4 regions of the Erwinia sp. TECH1 genome follow, and region 1 is predicted to be linked to each of the others. Evidence: predicted binding sites of a transcription regulator. Region 1 holds the regulator's gene; each other region holds the start of a gene.
What was found. Region 1 encodes Fur, which represses iron uptake genes when iron is present. Its sites were predicted from a motif close to ATAATAATGAGAACNACTATCAA; they were not measured.
Positions count from the first base shown of each region.

Region 1 (4,602 bases):
GCGAAGCGCTGCGCGGACAGATCCTGCCGACGCCGCTGCATACTACCCTTCATGCAGAAGATGCCGATTTAAGCCGGGGCGTGCAATTCGAGCTGACCGGGCTTAACGCCGATTCTGCAGAAGCGGTAAGGGATCGTTTTGCGCTGCTGGGTCTGGCAGAAAATGGGCAGGGCTACGTGATTAAAAGCAGGCTTGCACCCGCCGCTTTCACGGGCAACGAGGCGGTTTCCGGCGCCTACAGGCTGAGCGTCCGCGCGCAGGAAGCGCAGGTAGAAGGTTTTGACGAGGCGGGCATCTACTACGGCATGATGTCCATCCTGTCGCTGCTGCCGGCCAGCGGCGAACAAAAGATCGCTACCCTGGACGTCACCGATGCGCCCCGCATGGCCTATCGCGGTATTTTTCTCGATATCGGCCGTAACTTCCACAGCAAAGAGGCGGTGCTGCGCCTGCTGGATCAGATGGCGGCGGTTAAACTCAATAAATTCCATTTTCATCTGAGCGATGATGAAGGCTGGCGTATTGAGATCCCCGGCCTGCCGGAGCTGACTGATATTGGTGCCAGACGCTGCCACGATCTCACGGAGCAGCGCTGTCTGCTGCCGCAGCTGGGATCCGGGCCTTTCGCCGACACGCAGGGCAATGGCTATCTGACCCGCGACGACTACATTGCTATCCTGCGCTATGCCAAAGCGCGCGGCATCGAAGTCATCCCGGAAATCGATATGCCTGCTCATGCCAGGGCGGCGGTGATTTCTATGGAAGCCCGCTACAACCGGCTGATGAAAGAGGGTAAGACCAAAGAGGCAAACGAGTATCGCCTGGTCGATCCAACCGATACTTCGAACACCACCTCCGTACAGTTTTACGATCGCACCAGCTATCTGAATCCCTGCCTGGATTCCTCCATGCGTTTTGTTGATAAGGTGATTAGCGAAATCCAGGCGATGCATCAGGCGGCTGGCACGCCGTTAACCACCTGGCACTTTGGCGGCGACGAGGCGAAAAACATCCGCCTGGGCGTTGGCTATACCGATGCGGCCAGTCCCGAAGCAGGCAAGGGCAGGGTCGATTTGAGCAAGGAAGATAAACCCTGGGCGAAATCGCAGGTTTGTCAGGCACTGGTGAAATCGGGCAAGGTCGCGGATATGGATCATCTGCCCAGCTACTTTGGCAAAAAGGTCAGCGAGCGGGTAAACGCGCACGGTATTGAAAAGATGCAGGCGTGGCAGGATGGCCTGAAGGATGCGAAGGGCCCTAAAGACTTTGCGACCAAACGCATCGGCGTTAATTTCTGGGATACGCTTTTCTGGGGCGGCTTTGACAGCATTAACGACTGGGCTAACAAAGGCTACGAAGTCACCGTCTCCAACCCGGATTACCTTTATATGGATTTCCCGTACGAGGTCAATCCGCTGGAAAGAGGCTATTACTGGGGCACCCGCTTCAACGACGAGCGCAAAATGTTCAGCTTCGCGCCGGACAATATGCCGCAGAATGCAGAGACATCGGTGGATCGCGACGGTAACTTCTTTGATGCTAAATCCGATAAGCCCTGGCCGGGCGTGTATGGGATTTCAGCCCAGCTCTGGAGCGAAACCGTACGTACCGACGAGCAGATGGAATGGATGATTTTCCCACGCGCGCTGGCCGTGGCGGAGCGCGGCTGGCATCGTGCTGCCTGGGAGCAGACTTACCAGGCCGGACGTGAGTATAAAGGCGGCGAAACGCGGCATGTCGATCGGGCGGCGTTGCATAAGGACTGGCAGCGTTATGCAAACCTGCTGGGCCAGCGCGAGCTGCCGAAAATGGATAAAGCCGGGATCCACTATCGTCTGCCGCAGCCGGGCGCACGTCTTGTCGCGGGCAAGCTGGCAGCCAATATCGCCCTGCCGGGCGTGGCTATTGACTACTCGCTGGACGGTGGCAACAGCTGGCAGCGCTATCATGACAGCGCCCGTCCGTCGGTTTCCGGCGAGGTGTTGATCCGCGCCGTCAGTAGCGACGGCAAGCGCTTCAGCCGCGTGGAAAGCCTGAAATAGGCGGGGCGCAGGCAAAAAAAAACCGGCGAGCGATCGCCGGTTTTTTATTGAAATCGATTACTTATCGTGCAGCGTGTCGTCTTCACGGCAGTCGCCGGTGGCGCAGTGGCCGTAAAGATAGAGGCTGTGGTTGCTGAGTTTGATACCGTGCTTCGTCGCAATATCACGCTGGCGGGATTCAATAGACTCGTCGCTGAATTCGATTACTTTGCCGCAGTCCAGGCAGATCAGGTGATCGTGATGCTGCTGCTGGGTCAGTTCAAACACGGACTTGCCGCCTTCGAAGTTATGACGGGTCACGATCCCCGCATCGTCAAACTGGTTCAGAACGCGGTAAACCGTCGCCAGGCCAATCTCTTCGCCCATGTCGATCAGGCGTTTATACAAATCTTCCGCACTGACGTGATGGCACTCTGGTTCCTGAAGCACTTCCAGAATTTTCAGTCGAGGAAGCGTGACTTTCAGGCCGGCCTTCTTTAATGCGGTGTTATTGTCAGTCATGCGGATATTGTCCTGTTACTTTGCTGGTCACTAAGTGGCTGAGAAGCCGTGAGCATCGGTCGACGCAAAAGCTGAGCGTCTCATTATAGAACCGATGCCTTGAAGAAACCACAGCGGAGATGCAAAACCATCAGGGGATGTAAGGATAAGAAGTCGTTACGTCCGGAAAAGCAAGCACCCATTTACGCTGGGTTGTCAGTTCGCTCTGCCTGGTTTTCGGCGCCGCAGAAGCGGAGGCGGAGCAGTGCTATTCTACCGTTTTGACGGTAAAAGTTACAAATATGTATCTATCACTTCTATAGGAAAAACCATTGGCCCGCTGTGGATTCGTACAGCGGGCCAATGCTATCACGCTTCGAGAATATCCTGGAGCTGAAGCTCGTCAGAAATCTGTTTGACCCACTTTTCAACGCGTTCGTTGGTCAGCTCCGGCTGGCGATCTTCATCAATGGCCAGGCCAAGGAAATGGGTATCGTCCGCCAGGCCTTTAGAGGCCTCGAAATCATAGCCTTCTGTCGGCCAGTGGCCGACGATCACCGCGCCGTTAGGCTCGATAATGTCGCGAATGGTGCCCATCGCGTCGCAGAAATATTCCGCGTAATCTTCCTGATCGCCGCAGCCAAACAGCGCGACCAGCTTGCCGTTGAAGTCGATCTCTTCCAGCGTAGGGAAGAAATCATCCCAGTCGCACTGCGCTTCACCGTAGTACCAGGTCGGGATGCCCAGCAGCAAAATATCAAAGGCTTCAAGGTCTTCTTTGCTGCTTTTAGCGATATCATGAACTTCAGCCACCTCTTTACCGAGCTGCTTCTGGATCATTTTTGCAATGTTTTCCGTATTGCCCGTATCGCTGCCAAAGAAAATGCCTACGATTGCCATGAGTTTAATAACCTCTTGAAACTTAATGATATGCGGCGGCTAGCCTGAAAATGTTAAGGGCAATAATAGCAGACAGCAACAGGGGGATAAACGGCTAATCCGCCTGTATTTGTCGCTTTGTGCTTTACCGTAGCGCGTGCTTCAGCGCTCAGGCCTGGCTAACTGCGCCATGACCATCTCTTCTATCAGTTCGCTGCGGCTCATATTACGCTGCTCGGCGAGCTGGTTCAGGGCGTCAACTGCGTCACTGTTCATTTTCAGTTCTACGCGCTTCAGCCCGCGCACTTTATCACGCTTAAGCTGGTTGCGTTTGTTAATGCGCAACTGCTCATCACGTGCCAGTGGATTGGTTTTGGGTCGTCCCGGTCGACGCTCGTCTGCGAACAGATCGATCGTGGTGCGGTCCGTGTTTTCTTTTGCCATAGAATCGTGATACTGAAGGCTGGAGTTCTGATGGATTGAGCCGTTAGCGTTTGCGGCCGGTGCCGTCGACAAATTTTAGCGCGCCATCATACCCCAGCGAAAGTCGCGACGACAATTATTTAGCCTTTTACTGAAACATTTGTTTTCACAGGGCAAAAAAACGGCGGATGGCGCGCAAAACGGCATCAGGTTTCTCGGCATGCGCCCAGTGACCCGCGCCGGTAATCACGTGGGCGCGGGCGGCAGGGAACTGGGCCAGCAGCGCGTCACGATACGCTTCCTGTAGATAAGGCGAATGTTCGCCCCGAATAAACAGCGTGGGATGTGGCCAGGCGGGCAGCGTTTCCCAGCCGATAATCCGATCGTAGTGCTGCCAGAGCGCCGGCACGTTGAAACGCCATTCGCCGTCCTGAAACGATTTAAGCAGAAACTGAATGACGCCTTCTTCCTCTATGGTCTGACGCATCAGCGCGGCGGCTTCGCTCCGGCGGGTAATGCCCGCTTCGCTGACGGCGGCCAGCGCGGCGAAAATCGCGTCGTGATGGCGTTCCCGGTAGGCCACCGGCGCAATATCGATAACCACCAGCTGCCCGACGCGTTCCGGGGCAAGGGAAGCCAGCGTCATGGCGATTTTCCCGCCCATGGAATGGCCTATAATATCAAACCGGTCGGCATCAAGCTCATCCAGCGTTTCCAGCACGTCGCGCGCCATTGCGGCATAGCTTATTTCATCCGACCTCGGCGAAAGGCCATGATT
Region 1 is NZ_JBSRZK010000001.1:1,523,525-1,528,126, forward strand. It holds gene ACVWZ0_RS07120 (beta-N-acetylhexosaminidase) at 1-2,042, shown strand, start outside; gene fur (ferric iron uptake transcriptional regulator) at 2,100-2,543, opposite strand; gene fldA (flavodoxin FldA) at 2,892-3,422, opposite strand; gene ybfE (LexA regulated protein) at 3,564-3,845, opposite strand; gene ybfF (esterase) at 3,991-4,602, opposite strand, start outside.

Region 2 (4,602 bases), 710 kb from region 1:
CTTTCCAGTTTGTTTCCTGCCATCCAGCCTGTTCCCCCTGTGCCGCAAGCGGCTTTTACGGCGGTCTGCATCGCTTTGCTCGCGCCACTAATGATAATGATTCCCAATAGCATATAAGAACTCCTATCATTTTGCAGCAAGATTTCTTGACGTGTCTTTACGCCCGATGATGACACCAGAGTTATTAAGTGTTAAATTGTCGGCGCCTTACTATTATTAAATCCATATAATAACAACAGCAGACTCTTCCCGGCATGGTCCTTTTTTCAGGCCAGGCCGTGCGCTATTCAGGCAGTCATGAGTAGAAAAGAATGAAATTACAAAGCTATAATGAATTGCTTCACAGCAAATATCGGTTTTCGCTGATGCTATTTCTCTTTTTAAACACAGCAGCGTCTTTATTTTATATTTACAGCAGAAAAGAAAAAACCGGCGCGCCCACGCTGATTATTGCTTTGCTCAGCGGGCTGTTATTGTTATGGACATTTTTGCGTCCCAGAGGGAAATTTCCGCTATTAAATATCGCGGCGGTAACCACCGGTCTGCTCTGGGCCTGGCAAATTGTCCTGACATTTGAATTAATTTTCTATTTTGATAACAGTTTTTTGCTGCTCAGCCTGTTCTGCGCCTTTTTTATCGCAGCCATTGCGTTGAACGATAATCTGCTGGCATTTTGTCTGCATACCGCGCCGCCTTCGGTGGCGGTGGTCGTGCTGGATCGCGGCCAGAATACGGCGATTATCGCCTTCACTATCCTGCTGCCGCTGGTGGGCTTTACGCTGAACCATATCCTGCAAAGACGGCGGGATCGCTTTACCCGACGCCTGGTCAGCCAGCTCTACGAAGAGAAAGAAGCCTGGAGCGATCTGAGCATGCTCGACCCGTTAACCGGCCTGTATAACCGGCGGGGCTTGATGAACCGGCTGAAAAATATATTTGATAATCATGCAGGTAACCATTTTGTTCTGCTGCTGGATATCGATCATTTTAAAGCCTACAACGATAACTATGGGCACGCGATGGGCGACCAGGCGCTGGCACGCGTCTCAATCGCCATCCGCGACGCCGTGCGTTCCCGCGATATCGTGGCGCGCTACGGCGGCGAGGAGTTCCTGGTGCTGCTGACCAACGTTAACGACGCCATCGCGATGAAGCTGTCGGAGCGTATTCGTCAGTACGTGCACGAGCTGGAGATCCCGCATCTGTTTAACGAGCGCGTCGCCACACACGTTACCCTCAGCGCGGGCTTTGCCCCAATAATCGATGAGGATTTTGACAGCGCGGTCGCCAATGCCGATCGCGCGCTCTATCTGGCGAAAAATCGGGGACGGAATACTATTCTTTCCTGGGAAGCGCTTAGTCAACACGATCTGAACAAACCTGCTAACACGCTTTAATGCTTTCACCGGCCTGAACAATTCGGGTCGGTGAAATAAATTTGCCTTAATATCCCCTCCCTGCACCAGTCTTATTTGATTTATATTCACTAAAAAGAGCCAACCTGCCGGAAACGTTTTTTTTCAGAATTCCTTTATGCGTCTTTAAGGTAAATTCCGCTACGAGTTTTTATTATTCATATACTGAGTAATTATTTTCTGTATCCGGCCAGTCTAAAATCAAATTAATGGCCGGACAAAACTTGCGGAATCGTTACCGCACGATTTTTTCCCGCCTGCGACATTAATACAAATTACTTTATTCAGAAAATACCGTGCTTTTCGGCGTCCGGGCGGCGGAAAAAATGGCGCTTGTTTGTCCGCCAGGCCTCAGATACAATCAAGAACGATTATCATTTGTTTTCCCACTTAGATTGATGCCGGGTAACCCATGAGCACACTTCGTCGTCAGGCCCCAGATTCAGCGGTTTCTCCGCTTATCTTTCTCCAGAGCCATCGCCCGCTGGCCGGCTCGCTACGTGCGCTGTTCAGCGAGCATCGCGCTTACTTTCTGGAGACAATCAGGCTGAACGAAGCGGCGCCTGCCGGCTGTTTGACGTTGGAGCAGTGGTCGCAGCCGGAGGCGTTCGCCCGGCTCAACGCGCGCTACGGCGATTTTATTTATCGCGCTCACGGCGACCAGGAAAGGGAAAACAAACCGCTGCAATCGCTCTGGGCGCAGTGGTATCTGGGTCTGCTCCTGCCGCCGCTGATGATGGCGCTGCTGCTGGAAAACCGCGCGCTGGACTGCTCGCCGGAACATATTCACGTTGAGTTTCATGAAACCGGCCGCCCCGCCGCCTTCTGGATCGACGTGCAGGAAGATGACGAGGCGCGCTACCTCAGCCCGCGTCGCCGGATGGATCGCCTGATCCAGCGCTGCCTGATCCCGATCGTAAACGGAATTGAACGGCACGGCGATATCAACGGCAAGCTGATCTGGAGCAATACCGGCTTCGCGGTGCACTGGTTCCTGGGCGAGCTGGCGCCGTTGCTGGGCGAGAGCCTGCGCGCCGAGCTGGAGCACGCATTTTTCTTCTCGCGCTCGCTCGCCGATGGCGCCGACAATCCTTTTTACCGCACTATGCTGCCGCGAGACGGCGAGATGCAGCGCCGCACCTGCTGCCAGCGCTATCGTCTGCCTGACGTAGAGCGCTGCGGCAACTGCACGCTCAAGCCCGTCTGACCGCCCTTCCCGCCCCGAAAGGTCTCAATTTTTTCCTGCCCGTTTACAGCCGGGCCGCTCTGTGGCAGCTTTATCGCCCTGAACGTTAAGGAGCTGGAGCATGAGCCTGGAGTCTGTACGGCAGTTCTTTGCCGAGCGCGCGCCCGATATCGGCATTATTGAGCTGGCGGAGAGTACCGCCACGGTGGCGCAGGCGGCGCGTGCCCACTACGTCAAGCCGGGGCAGATAGCCAAAACGCTGTCGCTGAAGGTAAAAGACAGGGTGATATTGATCGTGACCTGTGGTGATTTAAGACTGGATAACCGCAAGCTGAAAGCGGTGCTGGGCGCGAAGGCGCGGATGCTCAGCACCGATGAGGTGGTGAGCTGGACGGGCCATCCCGTCGGCGGCGTCTGCCCTTTCGGCCTGGAAACGCCGCTGCAGGTGCTGTGCGATGTGTCGCTGCGGCAGTATGACGAAGTGCTGCCCGCGGCAGGCTCCATCTACAGCGCGGTGCGTATTTCTCCCCAGCTGCTGGCGGAGCTGACCGACGCCACCTGGGTAGACGTCTGCCAGCCGCCGGGCTGAAGCCGTTTTAGTTTTCCTGGCGGGTGATGACTTTGCCCTGCGTTTCCCTGCCAAAGGCGACGATAACCGCAATCAATACCGCCACCGTTCCGGCCACTATCGCCATCGCCAGGCCGTAATTATTGCCGTGCGCTTCGGCAATGCCGGACTGGAGCGTGGCATTGACCGACGCTATCAGATTCCCCAGCTGGTAAACGAAGCCCGGCAGTATCGCTCGCGTATTGGCCGGCACCAGTTCAGTCAGCCAGGTCGGCACCACGCCCCACGCGCCCTGTACCATAAACTGCATCAGAAACGCGCCCAGCCCGATGGTGAACGATCCGCTGGAAAAAGCCCACAGCGGCAACACCGGCAGCGCCAGCAGCGCGGCGATAATGATCGCCTTCTTGCGGCCGATTTTCTCCGACAGCGAGCCGAAAAAGACGCCGCCCATCATCGCGGCAATATTGTAGGCAATGGCGATCAGGCTGACGGTATGCGGGTCGAAGCCGTGCTGCACCTTCAGGAAGGTTGGATAGAGATCCTGCGTGCCGTGGCTGAAAAAGTTAAAGCAGGCCATCAGCCCGACCAGATAGAGGCACAGCTTCCAGTGCTTACGCACCACCGGCAGCAGCGCCACGCTCTCTTTCTGCGCTCTGGCGGCCAGCCAGACCGGCGATTCCGGCACCTTAAACCAGATAAACGGCAGCAGCAGCACCGGCATCGCGCCAATCAGGAACATGCCGCGCCAGCCGACAGACGCATAGCAAAGCCCAAAAATAATCGAGGCCAGCAGATAGCCTGCCGGATAGCCCGCCTGAAAAATGCCGGACATCAGCCCTCGGGAGCGATCGGGAATGGTTTCCATCGCCAGCGACGAGGCTACGCCCCAGACGCCGCCCATCGCAATGCCGTAAATCACGCGCAAAATCAGGAAGGTGGTAAGCGTAGGCGACCAGGCGGAGAGCAGCTCAAACAGCGAGAAAAGCAGGATATTGCTCATCAGGATCGGGCGGCGGCCATAGGTTTCTGCCAGACGGCCAAACAGCAGCGCGCCGATCGGCCGCACCGCCAGCGTCAGCATGATCGCCAGCGACACTTCCGCCACCCCAACGTGAAAATTCGCCGCGATATCGCTCAGCACGAAAACCAGAATAAAAAAGTCAAACGCATCCAGCATCCAGCTGGCAAAACTGGCGAAGGCCACGTTGCGCTGGGTAGAAGTCCAGTCAAGCATATGAAGTTCCTGTCTTGCAGACGGCAAAATCCGCCAGGGAAGGCGGCGCAAATGTTAACTATTTGTTTATAGCATGTAAGAAGTTGCTAAAGGCCGAAGCAGTTGTCAGCCTTTAATTCAGGTTGTAAGCAACCTTTTCACAACAGAGGTGAGTGAATTTGCTACACTGGCCACCGTTTATTCGCTGGCGCCGTTG
Region 2 is NZ_JBSRZK010000001.1:809,429-814,030, reverse strand. It holds gene ACVWZ0_RS03750 (DUF1435 domain-containing protein) at 1-71, opposite strand, end outside; gene ACVWZ0_RS03745 (GGDEF domain-containing protein) at 312-1,397, shown strand; gene fhuF (siderophore-iron reductase FhuF) at 1,828-2,622, shown strand; gene ACVWZ0_RS03735 (YbaK/EbsC family protein) at 2,723-3,190, shown strand; gene ACVWZ0_RS03730 (MFS transporter) at 3,198-4,406, opposite strand.
Region 2: the regulator Fur is predicted to act here: its motif matches at 1,771-1,793, upstream of fhuF (siderophore-iron reductase FhuF).

Region 3 (4,602 bases), 310 kb from region 1:
CGCGCCAGCGCCGTCAGCCCTTCGACCGGTTTGATATCATATTCCGCGCCCAGCACCGTATAGAAGTTCGCCACGCCGATAGCGTTTTTCCCTTCGTAGAGGCCATCTTCCGTTTTGGTCATTTTTGGATCCAGCCAGGTGGCGCTACCGTTCAGCCGCACGCCGTAAACCGGTTCGCCGAAGAGATTCAGCTCCACGCCACGGTTGCGCTGCTCGCCGTAAAGCCCAAACATCTGCGTTTGCTGGTTAATAATGCCGGTTGGTTTTTTGATTTCAAACAGCGCCAGCGACCCGCCGAGACGACCGCTATCAAGCTTCACGCCCACTTCATTCTGTTTGGAAAGTGAAATACCGGTGACCTGTCCCGCGTTCTTTGCGTCGCTGGTGGCCGTGTCGCCCGGCTGCAGCGCTTCAATATGGTTAGCGTAAAGCGAAACCGTTTCCCAGGGGTTCACCACCAGCCCGTAGCCCGGCGTCCAGCGCGATTGGGTAAAGCGCGAGTCGGTATCTTCGATCGCCGTGCCGTAAGCATAGTTACGCACCACCACCTTCTGATGCCGTACGCCTGCCGTCAGCAAAATCTTATCATCCAGAAAGCCGAGCGTATCGGCCAGCAGAACGCCCTGCGTACGGATCCGACTGGTGGGGCGAGGATCGTCAAGATCGCCGCCGAAATAGGTGTTGGCTGGCGCCGGTACGGCGGAGGTCTGATAGATATTGGTCGCCTGCGGCGTCAGCGCCATGCCATAGGCGGTTTTTTCACGTTTGGTCTGTGCCGAATAGCCGATGTTGACGCTGTGGCTGACGAAACCGGTGTGGAAATTACCGCGAACGCCGCCCATGCCGCTGAAGGCGTCGACATATTTATTGGTATCCATACGGCTGATGGTCGCCGATCCGTCTTCATCAAGCAGTTTCGGCGTACCGTAAGCGCCCATTTCGTGAGAGTGCTGGCCGCCCACGGCACCGTAAGCTGTCCAGCTGTCGGTGAGATCGTATTCCGCGCGCGCCATGCCAAATTCGCTTTCCAGGTTGCTGTAAACCCAGTTCTGGCTGTAGTTGCTGGTTGCGCGCGGCACGGCGGGAATAAAATCGACGCCGCTGACGTTAACGCCAATGCGCCCGCCGTGGAACGCCTGCTTCTGATAGCCAAGATCCAGCGAAGTGCGCAGCCTGTCGCCGCGATAGTCCAGTCCCAGCGAGGCTAATGTGGTGCGGCGCTTTTCGTTATCAATCGCCGTTTCACCTTCACGATGCAATACGTTGGCGCGCACGCCCCACTGGTTGCTGTCACCGAAGCGGCGTCCTACGTCCAGCGACGTCCCTGCCTGGGAAGAAGAGGTATAATCTACGCCCAGTTGAGTCAACGGCGCGTCTTCGGCATGTTTAGGCTCCAGGTTAATCATGCCGCCGACGCCGCTGGTGGCGGCACCATTAATCAGCGCGTTAGATCCCTTAAAGATTTCCACGCGATCCACCATCTGGGTAGAAACGACCTGACGCGGCATCACGCCAGGCAGCCCGCCGAAGGTCATATCGTCGCCGTCCAGATCGAAACCGCGAATGCGATAAGTTTCCGCAAAGTTGCCGTAGCCCTGCACGTTCTGTACCGAGGCGTCATTAGCAACCACATCCTTCAGCGTTTGCGCCTGCCGATCCTGGATCATCTTGCTGGTGTAGCCGATCACGTTGAAAGGCACATCATGCGCATTCTGCTCGCCAAGCATGCCCAGGCGGCCGCCGTTGGCGACCTGCCCTTCCAGATACGCGGGCACCAGCTGGTCGCCGCCCGATTTGAAATTATCCGCATCTGTGGCAATAACGGTCATGGTCTTGTCGGCCGGGACGTTGGCGGCGGCCGTTTTTGCGGCGGCAGGCGTTTCTGCCGACATAGCTGGCGTACCGGCGGACGCGATAAACGTCGCCAGCAGCGTAAAATTGAAGCGGCGGTGAAACAGGCGTGTATGGGCCATGGCGGTTCCCTGATAGCAAGCTGAGTGATAATCATTATTATTCGGATTGCGATTATCTTTATAGCTGCCGGGAATGCAAGCGGTAAACCCCACTTTTACCGCCACTTTAAGAGAAGTAATCCATTAGTTGCGCAGGGTTTTATCCGCTGCCAGCGTCTCCCGCCTGCCAGCCGCCGCCCAGCGCCCGATACAGATCTATCTGCGCCTGCAGCAAATTATTTTTTACCTGCACCAGGTTCAGCTGGGTGCTGAACAGCGTTCGCTGCGCGTCCAGCGCCTCCAGATAAGATGCGTAACCGTTCTGATAACGATTATTGGCAATATGCAGCGCTTCGCTCACTACCTGCTCCTGGGTTTGCAGCTCCGCGAGCTGCTCTTTATAGCGAGCAATAGCATCCAGATCGTTGTTCACCTCGCTGAAAGCGTTGCGCACCACCTTCTCATAGTTAAACAGCGCCTGATTGCGGCCCGCCATAGAGACATCGACCTGCGCCGTCAGCGCCTCGCGGTTGAGGATGGGCGCCAGCACGCTGCCGCCGATGCTCCAGAGCCGGAACGGATTATCCGCCAGCTGATGCAGCGCGGCGCTTTGCAGCGTGCCGCTGGCCGTCAAATTCAGCGAAGGCAGCAGGCGCGCTTTCGAGGAGGCCAGCGTGGCGTCCGCCGCCAGCAGCAGGCGCTGGGCCTGAACGATGTCCGGACGCCGCTGCAAAAGTTCGGAAGGCAGCAGAGAAGGCAGCTGCTGTGGAGCGACCTGCTTAAAACGGCCCTGTCGGGCGATTTCGCGAGGATTCATCCCCACCAGGATGCTGAGCGCATTTTCCTGCTGCGCAATCTGATGCCGCAGCACCGGGATCTGCGCTTTTGCCGTCTGGTATTCCGACTGCGACTGCACCCATTCCAGCCTGGAGGTATAGCCGGTTTCAAACTGCCGTTGCGCCAGCCGCAGCGAATTCTCACGCGTGGCGAGCGTCGCCTCCGTTACGCGCAGCTGCTCGTCCAGCGCCAGCAGCGTCATATAGCCAGAGGCCACCGAGCTGGCTACGGTCAACTCTGCGGCAGAAGACGCGGCCTGGATTGCCGCCAGCGAGGACTCAGCGGCCGCAATGTTGCTGCTGCGTGCGCCCCATAAATCCACCTCATAATTGGCCTGGAGCAACCCTTGAAATACGGCAGATTCATGGGGCTGGCCGCTGACCGACGAGAGCGCTCTGGCGTGGCTGGCGGAGCCGCCTGCGCTCAGCGTGGGAAAGTTATCACCCTCGGCCGCCCGCAGCTCAGCACGGTACTGATCGACGCGGGAGCGAGCGGTAAGGATATCCAGATTATGCTTCAGCGCCTGCTCAACCAGCACGTTCAGATCGCGATCGCCAAAGGCGCGCCACCATCCGGCTTCTACGGGCGAGGAAGGCCCGGCCTGATGGCGCCACTGCGCCGGAACGGGCAGCGATCCCGGCGCCTTTTCGACTTTGGTGGCGCAGCCGACGGGCAGCAGGATAACGATCAGCAGCGCCAGCGCCCGAGGCCTCATTTCGACTCTCCGGCGGCGGTATCGATATTCACCTCAACGGACATGCCGGGTCGCAGACGCTCTACTTTTTCGCTGGTAATGGCTATCCGCACCGGAATACGCTGGGCGATTTTGACAAAGTTGCCGGTAGCGTTATCCGGCGAAATCGCGCTGAACTCCGAACCGGCCGCAGGCGAAATATATTCAACTTTACCCTGATACGCTTCGCCGTTCAGCGCGTCGACGGTAAAGGTCACGGGCAGGCCAGGCCGGATATGCGCCATCTGCGTCTCTTTCATATTGGCAACGACCCACTTCTGCGGCGGCACCAGCGAGGTAAGCCGGGTGCCTGCCGCCACGTAAGCGCCCAGGCGAACGGCAATCTGCCCCAGCTGGCCGTCGCGCGGCGCGATAATGCGGGTATTGTCCAGATCGATCTGCGCCAGCTCCAGCGCGGCCTGCGCATTCGCCACGTCCGCCTCCATTGAGGCATGGTTAACAATCGCGGTTTGCAGATCCTGACGGGAAACTTCCAGCGTGGCTTTCGCCTGCTGTACTTCGGCCAGCGTCTGGGCATTGCTGGCGCGGGAGGCGTCGCGCTCGCGCACGGACAGCGAGCCGTCAGACACCAGATTCTCGACGCGCTTTAAATCCAGCCCGCTTTTAAGCGCCTGAGCTTTGGCATTTTCCAGCACGGCCTGGTTGCGGGCGATCACCGCCTGCGCGCTGCGCCGCTGCTGGACGTTGTTCTCCAGCGCCGCCTTTTTGATCGCCAGCTGCGCCTGCGCCTGATGCACCCGCTGCCGGTAAATACGATCGTCAATGGTCATCATCACCTCGCCCTTACGCACCGGCTGGTAATCCAGCACGTTGACGGCGGTGACGTAGCCGCTGACCTGCGGACTGATAAACGTGACCTGGCCGCGCACGTAGGCGTTTTCCGTAGACTGAACTGAACTGGTGAAAGGCGGCAGCTGCCAGGCATAAAGGATCACCAGCACCCCGACCAGGGCAATGCCTGCGCCCGTCACTATAGAGATGATCCGTAGCCTGTTATTGCGTTCACGCTCGGCGAGCTGGCTCTGTTCCTGCTGACTCATTCATTCCTCATTGTTTTAT
Region 3 is NZ_JBSRZK010000001.1:1,834,754-1,839,355, reverse strand. It holds gene ACVWZ0_RS08630 (TonB-dependent siderophore receptor) at 1-1,973, opposite strand, end outside; gene ACVWZ0_RS08625 (efflux transporter outer membrane subunit) at 2,113-3,504, opposite strand; gene ACVWZ0_RS08620 (HlyD family secretion protein) at 3,501-4,583, opposite strand; gene ACVWZ0_RS08615 (MFS transporter) at 4,580-4,602, opposite strand, start outside.
Region 3: the regulator Fur is predicted to act here: its motif matches at 1,998-2,020, upstream of ACVWZ0_RS08630 (TonB-dependent siderophore receptor).

Region 4 (4,602 bases), 2.7 Mb from region 1:
CACCACGTCATCGTGCAGAAGGGTGGCAGTGTGAATGAATTCTATCAGGGCTGCTACGGTAACATGTTGTTTACCGGAGTAATTCAGCGCGCGCGCGGCCAAAACGGCGATCGTTGGGCGGATGCGTTTGCCTCCACCGCTGATGATGTAGTAACCCAGCTGATTGATGAGGGAAACCTCAGAATTCAACTGCTCGAGTATGGTTGCATTGACGTCCGCCATGTCCTGCGCGGTGAGTTCGTTTATCTGTTCTAAGTTCATCAGTCTTTTCAGCTATTGCCCACTTTGCGGCTATGATAAGCGTCTTTACCCGTGCCTGCGGCATGTAATGTATAACAGATTGTACTTGAAAATGGCGACTGTGAAACATTTGGCTGTGCTTTGCGTTTTTTTTCTGCAATACCCGCTACCTGGCACTTGTCATCGCGTGCGAAGTTGCGTAGAATTCGCGCCCTATTGTGAATATTTATAGCGCAGCCTGAACTCAAGACGGCAAGCGCGAGAGCGGAGTTTATATGTACGCGGTTTTCCAAAGTGGTGGTAAACAACACCGAGTGAGCGAAGGTCAGACCGTTCGCCTGGAAAAGCTGGACATCGCAACCGGCGAAACGATTGAATTCGACCAGGTTCTGATGATTGCCAACGGCGAAGAAGTAACGATCGGCGCACCTTTAGTTTCAGGCGGCGTGATCAAAGCAGAAATTATTGCTCACGGTCGTGGCGACAAAATTAAGATTGTTAAGTTTCGTCGTCGTAAACACTACCGTAAGCAGCAGGGTCACCGTCAGTGGTTCACTGATGTGAAGATCACTGGCATCAGCGCCTAAGAGGAGATCTGACAAATGGCACATAAAAAGGCTGGCGGTTCCACTCGAAATGGCCGCGATTCCAACGCAAAACGCCTGGGCGTTAAGCGTTTCGGTGGCGAAAGCGTTCTGGCAGGTAGCATCATCGTTCGTCAGCGTGGCACCAAATTCCACGCGGGCACCAACGTAGGCTGCGGCCGTGACCACACCCTGTTTGCTACGGCAAACGGCAAGGTCCTGTTTGAAGTGAAAGGCCCGAACAACCGTAAATACATCAGCATCGTTGCTGAGTAAGGTTTTCGTGCCTGAAGGCGGTACCTGATACCGCTTTCAGCAGCGAATCAAAAAGCCCCGCTATGATTGCGGGGCTTTTTACATTCTGCATCTGGCGCGCCAATCAGGTTGCCAGTAAAACCCTTTGCTGTACACTTTGTATTCAGCTGCATGATGTCTTAAGGCGGATCCCCTGTCTGGAAATGACGCGAGGGCTGCGCCCCCGGACAGCCGTCATAAGGCCTGCGAGCCACGACGGATCATCCTGCCAGCAGCGGGCAAATGATTTACGGAGAAGTAACATGAAGTTTGTTGATGAAGCGACGATCCTCGTTGCTGCGGGTGATGGCGGCAATGGCTGCGTCAGTTTCCGTCGTGAGAAATATATTCCCAGAGGCGGCCCGGACGGCGGCGATGGTGGTGATGGCGGCGACGTCTATATGCAGGCCGACGAGAACCTGAACACCCTTATCGATTATCGCTTTGAAAAATCTTTCCGTGCCGAGCGCGGGCAGAACGGCCAGAGCCGTGACTGCACCGGTAAACGCGGTAAAGACATTATTATTAAAGTGCCGGTCGGCACCCGTATCATCGATCAGGGCACTGGCGAAACGCTGGGCGATATGATGAAGCACGGTCAGCTGCAAATGGTCGCAAAAGGCGGCTGGCACGGCCTGGGCAACACCCGCTTTAAATCTTCCGTTAACCGTACGCCTCGTCAGAAAACGATGGGAACGCCGGGCGAGAAGCGCGATCTGCAGCTGGAGCTGATGCTGCTGGCCGACGTCGGAATGCTGGGCCTGCCGAACGCGGGTAAATCCACCTTTATCCGCGCCGTTTCCGCCGCGAAGCCTAAAGTAGCCGACTATCCGTTTACCACCCTGGTACCTAGCCTGGGCGTAGTGCGTATGGACAGCGAGCAGAGCTTTGTGATCGCCGACATTCCGGGCCTGATTGAAGGCGCTTCTGACGGCGCAGGTCTGGGTATTCGTTTCCTTAAGCACCTTGAGCGCTGCCGCGTGCTGCTGCACACCATCGACCTGGCGCCAATTGATGAAACCGATCCGGTAGAAAACGCCCGCATCATTCTGGGCGAGCTGGAAAAATACAGCGAGAAGCTTTTTAATAAGCCTCGCTGGCTGGTTTTCAACAAGGTCGACCTGCTGGATCAGGAAGAAGCGGAATCCCGTGCGAAAGCCATTGCCGATGCGCTGGGCTGGACGGATAAATACTATCTGATTTCTGCCGCCAACCGCGTTGGCGTAACGCCGCTTTGCTGGGACGTGATGTCCTTCCTGAACGCCAATCCAAAAGAGGCGGAAGTGGAAGAGAAGCAGCCGGAAAAAGTGGAGTTCATGTGGGACGACTATCATCGCCAGCAGCTGGAAGAAGCTGAAACGGCGGTAGAAGAAGACGATGACTGGGACGACGACTGGGATGACGAAGACGACGAAGGCGTCGAAATCATCTACCAGCGTTAATCCCTGAAGGGCGCCAATCGGCGCCCTTTCTGTTATGGGAACCGCACGGAGTACCGATGGCAGCCTCACTGAGCAGGAACCCAGCTTCATGAGCGTTGACCTTCGCAGCAGTAATTATTTCTTCCCGCTAATAAAGATAATCATTATCATCTGCTCTATCCGATCCTTCGCGAAGCCCCGCGCTTTGCCCCGTCTGAATGAGTTGATCCATGCGCACTCCCATCCAAATGTTTCCCCTGATAATTTTTGCTCTCTCGCTGCTGTCGAGCGGTGCAGCGCGTGCCGAAGAAGGCTGGCCACGGCATATCACCAGCGTTAAGGGCGAAATGGTGCTAAAGAAGCAGCCTGAACGGATTGTCTCTACCAGCGTGACGCTGACCGGCTCGCTGCTGGCGATAGACGCGCCGGTTATCGCCAGCGGTGCCACCATGCCAGGCCATCGTATCGCCGACGGCCAGGGATTTTTCCGTCAGTGGGGGAACGTGGCGGCGGCGAAGGGCGTTAAGCGCCTTTACAGCGGCGAACCTAACCTTGAAGCGATTGCCGCAGAAAATCCGGATCTGATTATCGTCAGCGCGACGGGAAACGACTCCGCGCTGCCGTTTTACGATCGTCTGGCCGCGCTGGCGCCGACGCTGGTCGTTAACTACGACGATAAAAGCTGGCAGGAAGTAGAGCGCGTGCTGGCGCAGGCCACAGGTAAAGAAACCGAGGCGGAGGCATCGATTCAACGCTACGCGCAGCGGGAGAAAGAGGTCAAAGCGAAGCTGCAACTGCCGCCGCAGCCCGTTTCCGCGCTGGTTTATAATCCTCATATCCATCTGGTCAATCTCTGGACGCCGGAATCTGCCCAGGGAAAACTACTGGGATCGCTGGGCTTTACCCTGGCTGAGCCGACGGCCGTGGTACGTCAGGCCAGCCAGCGCCTTAAGCGTCGGGATATTATTCCCATAAGCGGAGAAAATCTGGTCACCGGCCTGACGGGGCGGTCCGTGCTGATGTTTGCCGCAGGTGATAAAGAGCAGGCGGCGCTGCTGGCCGAGCCGCTGGTCGCCAACTCCCCGGCGGTAAAAAACAAGCAGGTTTATGCGCTGGGCGAAGACAGCTTCCGGCTGGACTACTACAGCGCCAACAATGTCCTGACCCGCCTGGAACAGCTGTTTTCCGGCAAATAGTTTTTCATGCCTTCGCGTCCGCGAAGGCATCCGCTCTCCGCTGCGTTTTCCTGCCTGCTCACAAAATCATCACGCTAATAAGAATACGACAAACAATCGAATTGATAATTGTTTGCATTTGAAATAATGTATGGCCGCCTGGTCAGAGACGCCCGTGCGTACCGCAAACCAGGCGTGGGCGGACAGCAACGCCTGTTTATTTATCTACTTGCCTCTGTAGAGACTGGCGGAGGCGGATCTACAGGGAATGAGAACGTTGAACACATTATCAAGACTCTCACTGGCAATTTTGCTTGGCCTGGGCGCAATGGCAGGCGCAACGGCGGACGATAGCACCCAAACTAACGCTGAAGCAGAGGCGCCCGCGGCGGCGGCCTCCGGCGAACATGTCGATGCGGAAGGCGGCACCCTGATGGTCACGGCGGAGCAGCAGAACTTGCAGGCGCCGGGCGTATCCACCATCACCGCCGACGAAATCAAAAAACGTCCGCCTTCACGCGATCTTTCTGAAATCATCCGTACCATGCCGGGCGTTAACCTTACCGGCAACTCCACCAGCGGCCAGCGCGGCAATAATCGTCAGATCGACATTCGCGGTATGGGGCCAGAAAATACGCTGATCCTGATCGACGGAATGCCGGTCGCCAGCCGCAACTCGGTACGTCTGGGCTGGCGCGGCGAACGCGACACGCGTGGCGATACCAACTGGGTGCCGCCGGAAATGGTTGACCATATCGAAGTGATCCGCGGCCCGGCGGCGGCACGCTATGGCAACGGCGCGGCGGGCGGCGTGGTGAATATCATCACCAAACAGACCGGCAACGAGTGGCACGGCAGCTGGAACACCTACCTGAATATGCCGGAGCA
Region 4 is NZ_JBSRZK010000001.1:4,231,591-4,236,192, reverse strand. It holds gene ispB (octaprenyl diphosphate synthase) at 1-261, opposite strand, end outside; gene rplU (50S ribosomal protein L21) at 516-827, shown strand; gene rpmA (50S ribosomal protein L27) at 843-1,100, shown strand; gene cgtA (Obg family GTPase CgtA) at 1,382-2,560, shown strand; gene fepB (Fe2+-enterobactin ABC transporter substrate-binding protein) at 2,770-3,735, shown strand; gene ACVWZ0_RS19820 (TonB-dependent siderophore receptor) at 3,992-4,602, shown strand, end outside.
Region 4: the regulator Fur is predicted to act here: its motif matches at 2,688-2,710, upstream of fepB (Fe2+-enterobactin ABC transporter substrate-binding protein).